2 regions of the Colwellia sp. BRX8-9 genome follow, and region 2 is predicted to be linked to the other one. Evidence: predicted binding sites of a transcription regulator. Region 2 holds the regulator's gene; the other holds the start of a gene.
The links. The regulator sigma-54, encoded in region 2, starts transcription at its own class of promoters, with help from an activator protein. The targets are predictions, from matches to a motif close to GTTGGCACGNNNNTNGNNT.
Positions count from the first base shown of each region.

Region 1: fliE (flagellar hook-basal body complex protein FliE) is a predicted target of sigma-54. The motif match lies at 2,200-2,218, and genes of this name have one in related genera.

Region 1 is NZ_JACGVN010000004.1:56,147-64,110, forward strand. Features, by position in the region: gene fliF (flagellar basal-body MS-ring/collar protein FliF) at 1-1,696, opposite strand, end outside; gene fliE (flagellar hook-basal body complex protein FliE) at 1,760-2,125, opposite strand; gene H4J70_RS04510 (sigma-54 dependent transcriptional regulator) at 2,343-3,683, opposite strand; gene H4J70_RS04515 (PAS domain-containing sensor histidine kinase) at 3,670-4,857, opposite strand; gene H4J70_RS04520 (sigma-54 dependent transcriptional regulator) at 5,104-6,573, opposite strand; gene H4J70_RS04525 (hypothetical protein) at 7,142-7,426, shown strand; gene fliS (flagellar export chaperone FliS) at 7,518-7,916, shown strand; gene H4J70_RS04535 (hypothetical protein) at 7,916-7,964, shown strand, end outside.
Region 2 is NZ_JACGVN010000002.1:167,804-175,767, forward strand. Features, by position in the region: gene mgtE (magnesium transporter) at 1-1,161, opposite strand, end outside; gene H4J70_RS02455 (HPr family phosphocarrier protein) at 1,281-1,556, opposite strand; gene rapZ (RNase adapter RapZ) at 1,570-2,424, opposite strand; gene ptsN (PTS IIA-like nitrogen regulatory protein PtsN) at 2,456-2,911, opposite strand; gene hpf (ribosome hibernation promoting factor) at 2,957-3,244, opposite strand; gene H4J70_RS02475 (RNA polymerase factor sigma-54) at 3,268-4,776, opposite strand; gene lptB (LPS export ABC transporter ATP-binding protein) at 4,856-5,587, opposite strand; gene lptA (lipopolysaccharide transport periplasmic protein LptA) at 5,584-6,126, opposite strand; gene lptC (LPS export ABC transporter periplasmic protein LptC) at 6,107-6,673, opposite strand; gene kdsC (3-deoxy-manno-octulosonate-8-phosphatase KdsC) at 6,670-7,215, opposite strand; gene H4J70_RS02500 (KpsF/GutQ family sugar-phosphate isomerase) at 7,217-7,964, opposite strand, start outside.

The DNA of each region.
Region 1 (7,964 bases), on a different contig from region 2:
TAACCACTTGAGAGGAAAGTTCAGGCTCATTAGCAACAAGCGCTCGAACAGCTTTTAGTATATCTTCATCGCGATGTAAATCAGGTAATTGTAAACTACCATCAGGTGCAAAACCTACTGCCGCCGCATCAAAGTCTGATGTTAGCATATCCATGGTTTCATCACCCAAATCAATGTGGCTATCGAGTGATTTATCACCGTAGTCATCAGGTGTTTGATCAGGGTTAATAAGACGTTTAAGCATAGGTTTAACAACGGCAAGTATCAATACAATAATGACTAATGCGCCCATGCCTAATTTGAAAAACTTTAATATGTCGGCATTCTCATAGAAAGGAACTTTAGGAGCATCCTCAATAATTTGACGAGAGAATGGCAAGGTAACGACTTCTAATACATCACCACGTTGTAAATTAAAACCAATACTCCCTTGTAATAAGCGACGAATATTTGACATTTCTTCAACAGATCTCGGTGAATCGGTAATCGCGCCTTCAGCATCAGCAGTTGCCAAGTAATCAAGTGCAACAGAAACGCTTACTCGACGAACGACACCTGCTTGTTGTTTGGTATGGCTGATAGCTTCGTCTAATTCATAATTTTTTGTTGATTCAAGGTGTTTACGACCAGGCATTGATCTTTGTTGTGCACCACCATTCGCATTTTCTGGAATATTTGAATCAAGTGGTGGCTGATTGCTTAACGCTCCAGGAATACCACCAAGTAAACCGCCAATCGTGTTGTCTTCAACTTTCATTTCACTGCGCAGTGCCGGTAAATCTGAATTATAACGACGCTGCATTTCTTCACTTGAGGTGAAATCCATGGTCACATTAACTTGTGCGGTGTAGTTCCCTAAACCAACGACAGGGATGAGTATGCTGTCTATTTTGTTTAAATATTCATTTTCTCTTTTTTTCTCCATTTCAAACTCTTTGCGTGTGCGAGAAGAAACAGAGGTTTGTGAGCCGGAATTAAGTAAACGACCATTTTGATCTGTCACTGTAACTCGGTTAGGTTCCATACCCTGAACGGCAGAAGCAATAATATCAACAACAGAGTCAACTTCTTCTTCAGATAACATCCGCCCTTTACGCATAGTTAGTACCACAGTGCCAGATGCGCTGCGGGTACGTTTAGCAAAAATATTTTCGCGGGGTATCGCCAGTAAAACTTTTGCTCTAGAGATAGCTTGCAGTTCTTCAATGGTGCGAGCCAATTGCTGCTCACGAGAAAACTTAAGACGTTCTGTTTCAAGGCGCTGGCTGACACCAAAACCCATATCTTGCATAATAATTTCACTACCTTCTGTTGGTTCATCAGATAAACCTTCACGAGCAAGTAAAATTTTAATTTCTTGATATTGATCACTTTGTACTGAAATAGTGTTGTTTGCTTGACGGTAATCCACTTGGTTAGCGTCTAGAAAGTCCATTGTTTTGATTAATTGTTCGGTAGGTTGTTTGGCAAGAAATCTATATTCGGCTTGATTTGCCCACATAATAACAAAAACAGCAATAGCTAAACAAATTGCTAATGCCATAATTAAGGTGACTTGGCGTAATAAATCGACATTACCCATAGCAGAAGCAAAGCCTGATTTTTGCTCATCAGCCATATTATCAGCACCATCACTTGCCATTAACCCGGTGCCGCCATCGGCAGCAACCATTGAATTATTATCAGTATCAGCCACTTAATTTCTCCACTACCACTTGATTTTATTACGAAATACTATCTATTTTATACTAAGGTATTGTTAAACTGGCATATTCATTATTTCTTTATATGCTTCAACAAACTTATTACGTACTTGTACGGTGGCATCAAAAGCAATACCAGCTTTAGCGGAAGCAACCATAGTATCAGCGAGCGTAACGCTTCGGTCGCCCATTTCAAAAGCTATTTTCTTTGCTCCAGACTCTTTTTGAATATCGTTAACATTATTCACCGCATCTTTAAGCATATCGCCAAAATTACTGGTCGACTTATTCAGCGCTGGAATAGCGCTGTCTCCCATGCCAAGGTTATTGCCCATTTTTTCAAATGAAGCCCCCTGCAACGAAGAGTTTCCAAGCGACATACTTTGCATTTGTGCGTATAAAGAATTGGTATCGATATTCATGAGCTACTCACTTGTGTCAATTTTTTGCTACTAAGCCTATAAATAACGGTTTAAGTAACGATATAACGATGATATTGCAAGCATGGTGCCAGTATGAGAATTAAAGAATTATCGAGGTTATGGAAGGTTTAATGAGTGAAAACTGCAAATAGCAGTAAAGCCAATATTTTAAATGAAAATATTGGCTTTATAGGAAAATTACCCTTTTGAGCGATTGTTAGGCTGGTATTTGAATGCCCGAATCACGCATTCTTGCTATTTTATAGCGAAGCGTTCTTGGGCTAATGCCTAATCGTTCAGCAACATCTTTACGGCTACCTTGACAAGCGGTGAGGGTATCAAGAATAATTTGATGCTCTTGTATTTTTAATTCATTACCAAGCATGTCTTCGCTATTATTTTCTAACGCCACGTCAGTAATAATTTCACTGTCGAAATTTTCAATTAACAAGTCACCGGCATTAATAATCTGGTCGCTATGCAAAATAATGGCTCGTTGAATAACATTGTCTAATTCACGAACATTGCCTGGCCAATCGTAACTCGTCAGTTTATTTCTCGCCGAAGCGGTTAGTTCTGGAATAGCCATGTTATTCGCTAACGATGCTTGAGTAATTAAATGTTTGGCTAATGGCACAATATCATCTCTGCGTTTATTTAATGCTAACCAAGTTAATGGAAAGACGTTTAAACGGTAGTAGAGATCTTCACGGAAGATACCCTCTTTTACAGCAACTCTTAAATCACGGTTGCTGGTTGCGATAACACGAACATCAAGCTTAATTGTTTTTCGACCTCCTAAGCGTTCAACTTCTCGCTCTTGTAAGACCCGTAAAATTTTTGCTTGTAAGCCAAGATCCATTTCAGTGATCTCGTCTAATAAAATAGTACCGCCCTGTGCTTGTTCAAATTTACCTGGGCACGCTTGAATGGCTCCGGTAAAGGCACCTTTTTCATAACCAAATAAAGTCGCTTCCAGCATATTCTCTGGAATTGCAGCACAGTTTATAGCAACAAAGGGCTTATCACTTCGGTTCGAATGGTAATGAACGTATTGTGCTAATACTTCCTTGCCAGAGCCACTGGGGCCGAGCACCATAACAGAAGCATCTGTGGTCGCGACTTTCTTTGCTAACGCTAATAGTTCAATACTTTGTGCGTCAGCAACCACAGGTTCATGCCGACTAGTCACATTCAATGGCACATATTGGTTAACCATATTGAGTAGCACTTCTGGCGCAAAAGGTTTTGCCATATAATTACAGGCGCCATCACGCATCGCTTGAACAGCATCATGAATCGTACCGTATGCCGTCATTATCAGCACAGGTAAATTTGGCCAATTTCTTTTAATACTATTGAGCAGTGTTAAGCCCGACATACCATCCATTTGCACGTCACTAACGACGAGATCAACACTTTGTTCTTTAAGCGTGAGTAAAGCATCTTCACCTGATTGAGCTTCAATACATTGATAACCTGATAACTTTAAAGTATCCATCAGGGCTTCACGTAATCCTGCATCATCTTCAACAACTAATATTTTACTTTGATTCATTAGTGTTCTCCCCGTTAACATTGTTTGTGTCTAAAATAGGTAAGTGAATACAAAAGTGCGCGCCCTCTCCTGGCTTACTCACTAAGCGAACATCGCCTTGATGAGCCTTAGCAACTGACTTTACCACCGCTAAACCTAAGCCGGTTCCCTGTGCCCTTGATGTATAGAAAGGTTCAAAAATTTTATTGGCAAGCTCTTCACTAATACCTTGACCATTATCTTGTACACTAATATAAGCGTATTCATTTTGGCAGTAGGTGGTAATGGAAATCTCCGCACCCTGCTTAATAACTTGTAAACTGTTGTGAATTAAGTTTTCAATAGCACCGCTTAACGCACGTTTATTACCTAAGATTTGGCAATCATCATCACAAAGCTTAATGTTTACTTTCGCTTTGGCCTGAACGATTAATGCTTCTACGGCGTTAACTGAATGCGTAATCAATTTATTAATTGAAAGTGGTTCAACAACTTTTTGCTTGCCACTTTTTGAAAACAACAACATATCGTTTACTTGCTGTTCTAAGTCGTGCAAGCGCGCCATTAATTTGTCTTGAAAGCTACTTCGATCGTCTGAAGAAAGCTTTTTATTTTTTAAATTTGCGCCATATAACATAGCGGCAGAAAGTGGTGTGCGAATTTGATGAGCAAGCTTTGAAACCAAATGACCTAATGACGATAAACGCTGCATATGGCTAAGCTTATCTTGTAATAAACGCGTTTCGGTCAAATCAGTGATCATAATTAACTGGCCAGGTTGATCACCTAAAGCAGTAATTTCTAATTTAACCCGGCGGCCGTCTTTCAATGACACTTCATGCCAATCGTCGGCACGAGGTTTAAACGATCGTTTAATAACATCAAACCAAGCTTGACCAAGAATCGGTTCATCGAGTAACAAACTAGCAATTTTATTGGTTTTAATAACAATACCGTTACCATCAAGCATTATCATCCCGGTCGGCATAACATCAATAATTTGCTCAAGTTGATTAGACTTTTGACGAAGTAACGATAGCTCGCCACGGTATGCTTCACTTTCTAACGTATCGCTATGAGCAAATGACTGCGGAGTAAAAGCAAATTTAGCTTTATGAAACAGATTATCTTCCACACAATGAATGGGTGTAGACAATTTAGAAGATGCTGATGAATGTGAAACTGCAACGGCCATATACTTTACTCAATTTAAAAATACCAACTGAATAAAGCATTAACTATGCCAAAGAGGTTTTACATTAATTTACATGATGTTAGAAGCGATTTTTAGAACAATTCTTGCCGTCAAAGATTTGGCTTTACTGTCTAAGAACATTCAATTCAACCAAAGATAAAGACGCTAACCGTCGCGATACTTTCCAGTACAACGGCTGGTGTAATAACGGATATAACAATCAATACATCTGGTTAACGTAGGATATTAGTTAGTGTTTTTTTGTAAGTTATACTTACGCATTTTTTCAACTAATGTGGTTCGACGCATCCCTAATAATTCTGCCGAACGTGCAACAACCCAGTCATTTTTCTCAAGTGCTTGGTTTATCATCGACACTTCAAGATCTGCTAAGTATTCTTTTAAATTCAAGCCATCGTTTGGCAAAACATCAACCACAGATGCTTCTTCTGGTTGGTCAGCAAAACTGCTGGTATCTTCTTCGTCATCATAATCAAAGCCAGAAAATAGCTCATTTATCGCATCACGTTCTTGCAACTCATCAGGGTATTCAGGTTGATACTCTTCAACATCAATATGACGATACTTTGCTGGTAATTCACTGACATTAACCACTTGCTCAGCAAACATAATGATCATACGTTCAATTAAGTTAGATAATTCTCGAACATTACCTGCCCAAGCATGTAATTTTAAAGATTCAATCGCTTGCTCAGTAAAACGAACACTTTGTCCTTGCTCTGCTTCAAAACGAGAAATAAGTTCTTTAATCAGTAATGGAATATCTTCTTTTCTATCACGTAATGCCGGTGTTTCAATAGGAAAAACATTAAGACGATAGAATAAATCTTCGCGGAATGTGCCCGCGGTGATCATATCTTCTAAGTGCTGATGGGTTGCAGCAATAATACGCACATTGGTTTTAATACTCTTTGCGCCACCGACACGCTCAAAAGTACGTTCTTGCAGAACACGAAGTAGCTTCACTTGCATGGGTTGAGGCATATCACCTATTTCATCAAGAAATAACGTGCCACCCTCAGCCATTTCAAAACGCCCTTTACGGGTAGAAATAGCGCCCGTAAAGGCACCTTTTTCATGACCAAATAATTCACTTTCCAATAATTCACCGGGTATAGCGCCACAGTTAACCGGAACAAAAGGCCCTTTAGCGCGGTCAGATAAATTATGAATATTACGTGCCACAACTTCTTTACCCGTACCTGACTCACCTAAAACCAAGACACTCGCTTGCGTACTAGCCACTTGTTCAATTAAAAAGCGCACTTGTAACATAGGTTCACTGGCGCCCACCAAAGAGCGGAATAACAAATTAGGACCGTTGTGATTTCGCTTTGAGGGTAATTGGTTATGGTATTGATGACAGTGGTGTACTTGCTCGGTAAGCTGAGCATAATTTAAAGGCACAGCTAAACTGCCTAAAACATTAACAGCACCACTTAATAAAGTCGCGTCGAGTACATCATGGAGGATAAAAGGTGTTTCAGGGTGTTTTTTAACAAAATCGACCAGTAAATCACTGACCTTGCCACACAAAACCACCGTAAGAATATTATCAGTTTCTTTAAAATACTGCTCAATATCATCTTCAGGACACACATAAAAATGTTCACCGACAAATGATAATACGGTCGCTATTTGATCGCGTCTGGCAATGTCGTTATCAACGACAAGTACATGTTTTTGACCCTGCATATATCTAAAAAAACCATATTTTTGTTATCTATAATTTTATTCTAGCGAGATATAGTAAATAAGCAACAATAAATTGACACTGTAACGTCATAAAATTGACTTAAATAGTATGAGGATTTTTTACTCGATAAACCAAGTCAGATAGTGAGACTCTATCTTAATGATAAATATCGCTATCTTTATATAAATATAAAATGTCTAAAGATAAGTAAAAATTTGCCGATAAATACCCCAGGATAATTTGTTTATAGCAGAGCCCTATGGTTCGTATAAATACAAATATGGCAAGCTTATTGTGTAAGAACAACTACAGATAAAAAATAAATATTGCAACAGAATCAATATTTAAAATTGTTAAGCGAATACTAGTGTCAAAAAGTTGTAATCAATATAAATAATCACTTTTCAATTTTAATGTAGAAAGAACCGTGAAAAATATTTTTTATTTTTATATCAACTTCAATAACTTAACTTTAAAAACAGTAAAAAACTAATAAGTTAACAAGTTTGGCATAATAAAAGCATAGTTATATTTATCAATAACCATATCTTAAAAATAGGAAATCAGATGTTGATCATAAATGGCACTGCTGAATTAATGCATGATAATAAAGAGTTTACTAAAGGGACTCGTCACGAGTTCAATATGTTTTCAAAAGAAATGCCTTTTGAACAACAAATCACTCAAATAGAAGAGTATTTAGTCACTCGCGGTTGGGATAATATTGAAGTAATAAGCAACGGTGTCTTAAATAACAAAGAAGATATAACTCATGATGTGTTACTAAAGGCTTATCAAAAAGCACAAAATGAAGGCTTTGCGGTCACCGTAAATAACCAGCCATTAGTTTAAATTAGCGAATTTTTTAACGTTATCAACTACAGCTATTGTTTCAATTCTACAAGTTTTCTATACTGAAGGTATAGCTAACGAGGAGGTGTCCATGACACACGCATCACTTAAAAAGTATCAACAAACCAATAAAAGTACTGCTCAGCAGGCATCACCTTATCAATTAGTTGCTATGCTATTTCAAAAATTATTAGGTAATATCGCTACCGCTAAAGGCGCAATTTCACAAAATAATTTTGAAAAAAAAGGCACTGAACTATCAAACGCTATCGCTATTATTGGTGTTTTAGAGGGCTCTCTTGATTTTAAACAAGGTGGTGAAGTTTCAGAAAACTTAGCTTCACTTTATAAATATTGTTCAGAACAGTTATTAGTTGCTAGCACTAACAATGACCCTGATAAGCTAGAGGAGGTTATCCAAATATTATTGCCTATTAAGTCTGGCTGGGACTCCATTCCTGTAGAAAGCCAGGGTAAGGTTAGTTTTTAGTGCCAAATAACACTAAACGTTTTATTGAACAAATAAATGATATATCGC
Region 2 (7,964 bases):
ATTTTGTTGCCAAATAGCCACAACACCAGCAATTAATACCGCCCAGATAACGCCATTAAGAAAACCAACAGCAAGTTCTTTCTGAATAAGTATTCTCGCATTTGAGTCGCCAACATGGCCTAGCGCAATGGCGCGAACAACCAGTGTTAAGGTTTGGTTACCGGCAACACCACCCATACTAGGCACTAAAGAATTTAAAATAGCTAAAATAGCCAGTTGGCTTAAAACACCTTCGAACATACTCGATACAGCAACGGCAAGTAGTGCGGTAATGAGATTAACGCCAAGCCAAATAGAGCGTTGTTGCGTGCTTTTTAAAACCGGAGCAAAGGTATCTGCCTCTCCATCTAAGCCCGCCATACTCATCATTGAATGTTCGGCATCCTCACGAATAATATCAATAACATCGTCTATCGTGATACGACCAAGCAAACGGCCTTCATCATCAATAACTGGTGCAGAGAACCAATCAAATTTTTCAAAGAGTTGCGCTACGTCACTATCAGACAAATGCACTTGAATTGCTTCAATATCTTTATCAATGAGTGTTGAGACGATAATTTCAGGTTTAGCGGTAATGATCGCCGCTAGAGAAACGGCGCCAATAAAGTGATTCTTACCATCGACCACATAAAAAGAATCGGTCGCTTCAGGTAAATCACCCCGTAAGCGCAAATAGCGCAATACCACATCAACCGTTACATCGGGACGAATTGTTATGGTATCGGTATTCATGATACCGCCAGCGGTATCTTCTTCAAATGATAACGCGGCTTCGACTCGACCTCGGTCTTGCGAGTCCATAGCACTTAATACTTCTTGATAAACACTATCGGGTAGAGTACGTAAAACTTCAGCTAAATCATCAACATCCATGCCTTCAGCAACGGCGGCTAATTTTTCAGGGCGGATAGTTTTTAAAATACCTTTTCGAACTTCCTCATTGAGTTCTTCAAGTACTTCACCGTGATTATCAGCGTCGATAAGTTGCCATAAAACGGCACGACTTTTCGGGTGAGATGACTCTAATATTAAAGCAATATCATAAGCTGGCATGTTCTGTAGTAATTTTCGAACGTGCACAAACATACCGCTACCAAGTGCTTTATTGACTTGTTGCAGGCGTTGATGATTTTGTTGTTGCTCTGATATTTCCGGCATAAAGTTTTCCTGTGCCGCAGTAATACGAAAATTATATTGTTTATATCTTAGTCAAGATGCGCTGGCTAAGGTGTTGTAATGAATGATAACGTAACTTTATTTTTTATTCAGTCTTTTTATCATTCGTCTTCATCAAATTTATCAGAAAATAACTGGCATACATCGTCAAGTGCTTGTTGAGCATCTTCTCCTTGGGTAATCACCTCTACGGTTTTTCCAAAGCCACCGGCCAGTAACATTAACCCCATAATACTACTGGCATCAGCTTCTTTGCCCTCTAAGCAAATAGTAACGTTAGCATTAAGCTTTTGGCTTAACTGGGCAAGTTTAGTGGCAGCACGTGCATGTAATCCCAGTTTATTGCTAATGGTTAATGATTTATTATATTTTGGCATACAGTGACCGTTATTAAGTGCTTTGTATTTTAATGTCGCGATGATGAGACTGAACATCTTCGCGTTCTTTTCTAAGATTGTTTGCTAATATTTCTGCAATATAAACCGATCGGTGTTTTCCACCCGTACAACCAATGGCGATAGTAATATAGCTGCGATTGTTTCTTTCTAAGTGGGGTAACCATGTCATCATAAAACTGTTAATTTGCCAGATAAATTTAGTGACAATCGGTTGGCTAGCAAGAAAGTCTCGCACGGGTTGATCTAAACCGGTAAAACCTTTTAAGTCTGTTTCCCAAAAAGGGTTAGGCAGAAAACGTGCATCAAAAACATAATCTGCGTCTTGTGGTACACCGTGTTTAAAGCCAAAAGATTCAAACACCACCACCATAGATGCCGAGGTTTTGCCCAAAATTCGCTCACGCACTAAATCAGATAATTGATGAGGTGATAACTGGCTGGTATTAATATACAAACCCGCACGCGTGGAAATAGGCTCAAGCAGCTTTTTCTCTAAAGAGATGGCTTGGTCGAGTGGGATATTTTGTTTAATCAAAGGATGTAAACGACGCGTTTCACTAAAACGTCGAATAAGATCAGAGTCATCAGCATCTAAATACAGAATATCGAGTTTTACTGTTTTTGGTAGATAATCTAATATTTCTGAAACGTCATTAGGATCATTGGGTAAGTTACGTACATCTAAACTAACCGCTACTTTGTCGTAATCATTAATAACGGTATGCGCTAATGCAGGCAATAAATTCACCGGAATATTATCGACACAGTAGTAGCCTAAATCTTCGAGTACACGTAAGGCGACACTTTTACCTGACCCTGAGCGACCACTGACTATCAAGAGTTTCATTTGAGTTTTCCTGGATTATTATTAGATTTTATTAACGTTTAGCATGCTTTATTAAAGTAAAAAGCTCTTGCGAATTTTGGCATTTTCTTACTTGCTTTGCGAACTGTTTAGTACTAAATATTTGCGCAATACTTTGTAAGGTATCTAAATGTTGTTGGCAGTTTTCTTCGGGGACAAATAACGCAATAATAATATCGACAGCACGGTTGTCTATCGCATCAAATTCAACGGCTTGTTCACTGGTCAGCAATACAGCAATAACTTGTGACGTGTTGGTTAATCGACCATGAGGAATCGCAATGCCATTTCCTATGCCGGTAGAGCCAACCTTTTCACGCGCCATTAAGCTTTCGAATAATTGATGAGTATCAATATTGTCGAATTTTTTTGCCGCAGTTGTGCTAATTATTTCAAGGAGTTTTTTTTTGCTTGTACCCTTAATCGCACACAGGGTGCAATCAAGGGTAAGGATATCTTGCAACTTCATTATACTACTTAGATTCTTTGGTGAGTGAACAGGCGATAAACAGCATTAATGCTGATTCGTTTTACCTTTGTACTTCAATATTTGCCGGTCAAGCTTAACAACAAGACTATCAATAGAGGCATACATGTCAGCATTTTCAGCTTTTGCATGTAAATCAGAGCCACTAACGTGAACAGTCGCTTCAGCAATTTGATTTGATTTTTCAACGGTGAGAACAACATGAACATTATTGATATGATCAAAATGTCGGCTTAATTTTGCCATCTTAGTCGTGACGTTTTCTCGTAAAGCTTCGGTAATGTCAACATGGTGGCCAGAAAGATTAATTTGCATAAGCTTAATTCCTCATCTTTTCGTTAAAGTAAACTTTTTCGTTGGTTAGAAGGTGGAATAGAAAGTGACTCTCGATATTTTGCTATGGTGCGTCGAGCTACATTTATCCCTTGATCGGCTAATAAATCAGCCATTTTACTATCACTAAGTGGTTTTGCTGGGATTTCGGCAGCAACAAATTTTTTGATTAATGCACGAATAGCTGTTGATGAGCATTCGCCACCGCTTTCGGTGCCAACATGGCTTGAGAAGAAAAACTTCAGTTCGAAAATTCCACGTGGCGTATGCATGTACTTTTGTGTCGTCACTCGTGAAATGGTTGATTCATGCATATCGACAGCTTCGGCAATATCATTTAAAACCATTGGACGCATGGCTTCATTACCATGTTCAAAAAAGCCAATTTGACGTTGCACAATACAGTTTGACACTTTTAATAAGGTATCATTACGGCTTTCTAAGCTTTTAATAAACCATTTAGCTTCTTGTAAATTTGAGCGAATAAATTGTGTGTCCGCTGTCGACTTCATCGAACGTGACATCGAAGCATATTGCTGATTCACCGAAAGTTTTGGCGCAGTATCAGGGTTTAATTCGACCACCCAACGGCCATTTTTCTTTTCAACAGACACATCAGGAATAACATACTGATCGTCACTCTTCATCACACTATCGCCGGGTCTAGGATCAAGTGATTGAATAAGACGCACCACTTCGCGCAGTTGCTCTTCTTTCAGTCGAGTTTTACGCATTAATGTACGATAGTCTCGGCTACCCAGCAGATTAATATGGTCACGCAAAACTAACTTACTTTCTGCTAACCAAGGTGTAGCGGGGTCAAATTGATTAAGTTGAATGATTAAACATTCTGAAATAGAACGAGCAGCGACACCGACAGGATCAAAGAGGTTAATACGTTTTAGTACCACCTCAATTTCATCAAGCTCTACTCCTTCAATGGCAACACTTTCTAAAATGTCTTCACTAGATACCGTTAAGTAACCGGCGTCATCAACAGCATCAATAATTGCTGTCGCTATAGCGCGGTCTGTTTCGGTAAAAGGGCTTAATTCCATTTGCCAGCGCAAATGATCTTGAATGGAGTCTTGAGTCTCGCCTTGGTAAGTATAATCTTCTGAAGCTGGGCCTGAGCTTGAACTTGCTGCACCGGCCGTGTAGTTATCATCCCAAGTGGTATCCATGTTTAATTCTTCAGGGATATCGTTCTTGTCCATGGCTTCAGTGGTGGTGATTTCATCAATGGTAGGCGTAGCGTCTTCGCTACCATCAGAAGCAGGGGCTTCTTTAACGTCACCATTACCGGCAGTGTGAGCTTCTTCAAGGTTGTCAGTACTTTTATCTTCGGGATTATTTGAAGACTCATCCATTTCTAATAATGGATTACTTTCTAAGGCTTCCTGAATTTCTTGTTGAAGCTCTAACGTAGACAGTTGCAGCAATTTGATTGCTTGCTGCAATTGTGGCGTCATGGTTAATTGTTGTCCTATGCGGAGTTGTAGAGTAGGGCGCATTTAGGTCATTAACTTCCTATTATTTTTAATGGGATATTTTCGTTTTTTTCATACGAAGATACTATTCATTTACTGACTACTATAGCGTGAATTGTTCACCAAGGTATACATCTCTTACGTGTTGATTTGCAAGAATTTGATCTGCAGTACCTTCTGCAATAAGTTCACCATGACTAACAATATACGCATGTTCACATACATCGAGAGTTTCACGTACATTGTGATCAGTGATCAACACACCAATGCCACGTTCTTTTAAGTGTAGAATAATTTTTTTAATATCACCTACTGAAATTGGGTCAACACCAGCAAAAGGTTCATCTAATAAAATAAATTTTGGTTCAGCAGCTAATGCGCGAGCAATTTCTACTCGGCGGCGTTCACCACCAGATAAGCTCATGCCTAAATTATCTTTGATATGACCTATGTTGAATTCTTCAACAAGATGTTCTAATTTTTCTTCGCGTTCAGCATCTGATAATTCTTTTCGTGTTTGTAAAATAGCCATAATATTGTCGTAAACACTGAGTTTTCGAAAAATAGAGGCTTCTTGTGGTAAATATCCGATGCCTTTTCTCGCACGCTCATGCATAGGCGCTAACGTCAGGTTTTCGTCATTTAAGATAATATCGCCACTATCACTTTCAACTAACCCCACAATCATATAAAAAGAAGTTGTTTTTCCGGCACCATTTGGGCCCAGTAAACCGACTATTTGTCCTGCTGAAACTTGCATACTGACATTTTTAACCACTTTTCTGCCTTTATAGGCTTTGGCAAGGCCTTTTGCCATTAGGGTGCTAGTGCTCATAAATTAATTTTTTCCTGAGTTTTCGCGTCTGTGGTTGTCGCTTTAATTTTTTCTTTCGGCTGAAAAATCGTTTTAGTGCGTTCGTTAGATTTACTTTCAGCATTAACATACTGAGTGGCAATATTGTAAGTAATTCTACTGCCACTAACCTCACTACCTTCTTGCTGTAATAACGCATTTCCTGAAATTATCACTAAATTATTTGCGGGCTCATATCTTATTTCGTCTGCTTGTAAGCTAAGAGGAGTGCCATCGGCTAAGGTTTGTTTAAAGGTTGCTGGCTTCCCTTTAGCGATATAGGTTTTTTCTTCACTGCCAGATTGAGTCAGCACTTGTACTAAATCAGCACGTATAACTAATGAACCTTGAGTGATCACCACGTTATCAATATAGCTGAATATTTTATTTTTAAGATCAACGGCTTGTCTTGAAGCGTTAATTTCAATCTTTTGTTTTATATCAAATTTTTCAGCGAAAGCTGACGAAAATAGCGGAGTTGATAACAATAAGCACAGTAGGCTATTTTTTAACAATTTCATAAATTGATTTCACATGTTTAGTTAGTGTCATTTGGTTGGTGTTTAAGTCGACAATTAAACCTTTACCATCGATGGTAAATCCTTTACCGATAATTTTAATTTCTTGTTCTGAACTTATGATGTTAGTTTTTAGATCAAGTTCAAAGTATTTTCCTTGAACTTCTTGTAATAAGCTATCGGGATCTGTTGCTAACAGGCGGACATGCTTTGCTAATTTTACCCGGTTGTTATTGTATAATATGCCTTCATTGGCAGATATTTTCCATGCGGGCGCATCATTTTTTGGATGAAGTGTGTATTGAGGAAACTCAAAGTTGGTAATACTTAACTCAGGGTAATGTTCCATACGATGGGCATCAACAACATAAGCTAAGCTTCCTTGATGTTTATAAACATTACTGTGTAAATTTTCGGCAATAAAATCAGGGGTCAGCGTCTTATCAATCGCTTGTAATTGTGGTGCTGAGGAATTTCTCCATTCAATTATACCGTAAACGCCTCCCGCAATTAGAAAAAACAACAAGGTTAAACTATAAAGTCGATTCATATACTCGCACCCGAAGCATTTGCTAAGGTGTTTTGGCTAAGCATGATTAAATCGCATATTTCTCGAACAGCACCAAAACCGCCATGGTTAAAAGTGGTGTAATTTGCGATAGATAAAATACTTGGGTGGGCATCTTTAACAGCAATACCCAAGCCTACAGCGTTGATACACTCATAATCAGGCATATCATCACCAATATAAGCAATTTCCTCGAGGGATAGCTTTAATTGCTTAGCCATCGTTTTCAAGGCGGGTAATTTATTTTCTTCACCTTGCACTATATATTTAACATTTAAGGCTGACATACGTGTTGCGACAATATTTGATGTTCTCCCGGTGATCACCGCTACATCGACACCGCTGGCGCCTAATGCTTTTATGCCGTAGCCATCTTTAGTGTGAAAAGCTTTTAATTCTTCACCATCGTTACCCAAATAAATACGGCCATCAGAAAAAACGCCATCAATATCACATATCAGCAGCTTTATTTTTTTCATGGTATTGAATGCTGTGTCAGTAATTTCGCCATAGAGTGTTTGCATATTAGATAAGACCTGATTTTAGTAAGTCGTGCATATTCATTGCGCCAATAGGTATATTATTGTCATTAACAATAATTAAACCATTAATTTTTTTGTCTTCCATGATTTTTAAGCCTTCGGCGGCTAGCATATCTTGATGAGCCACAGTGGGATTTTTTGTCATCACTGATGCAATAGTATCAAGATGTATATCAATACGTTCATCAAGAATACGACGTAAATCTCCGTCAGTGAATAAGCCTTGTAATTGACCACTCTCGTCGACTACCGCCGTCATCCCCAAACCTTTTAATGATACTTCAACCAACGCATCCTTAATTTTAGCATTAGCATTTACAGTTGGTAAGCGCTCACCACTATGCATTATATCGCTAAGACGTAGTAATAGGCGTTTTCCTAAACTACCACCGGGATGAGAGAGTGCGAAGTCGTCAGCGGTAAAGCCGCGAGCATTTAATAAGGCAACAGCGAGTGCATCACCCATTACTAGGGTTGCTGTGGTACTTGATGTTGGCGCTAATCCTAGTGGACAAGCCTCTTGTGAAACAGCAACACAGACATGGGTATCGCCTAGTTTTGCTAAGGTTGAGGCTGGATTCCCCGTCATCGCAATAAGTTTAGCGCCAATACGTTTTATGACTGGCACTATTGCTAACACTTCACTGGTTTCGCCCGAGTGCGAAATAGTTAACACGACGTCATCACCGGTTATCATACCTAAATCACCGTGACTTGCTTCACCAGGGTGA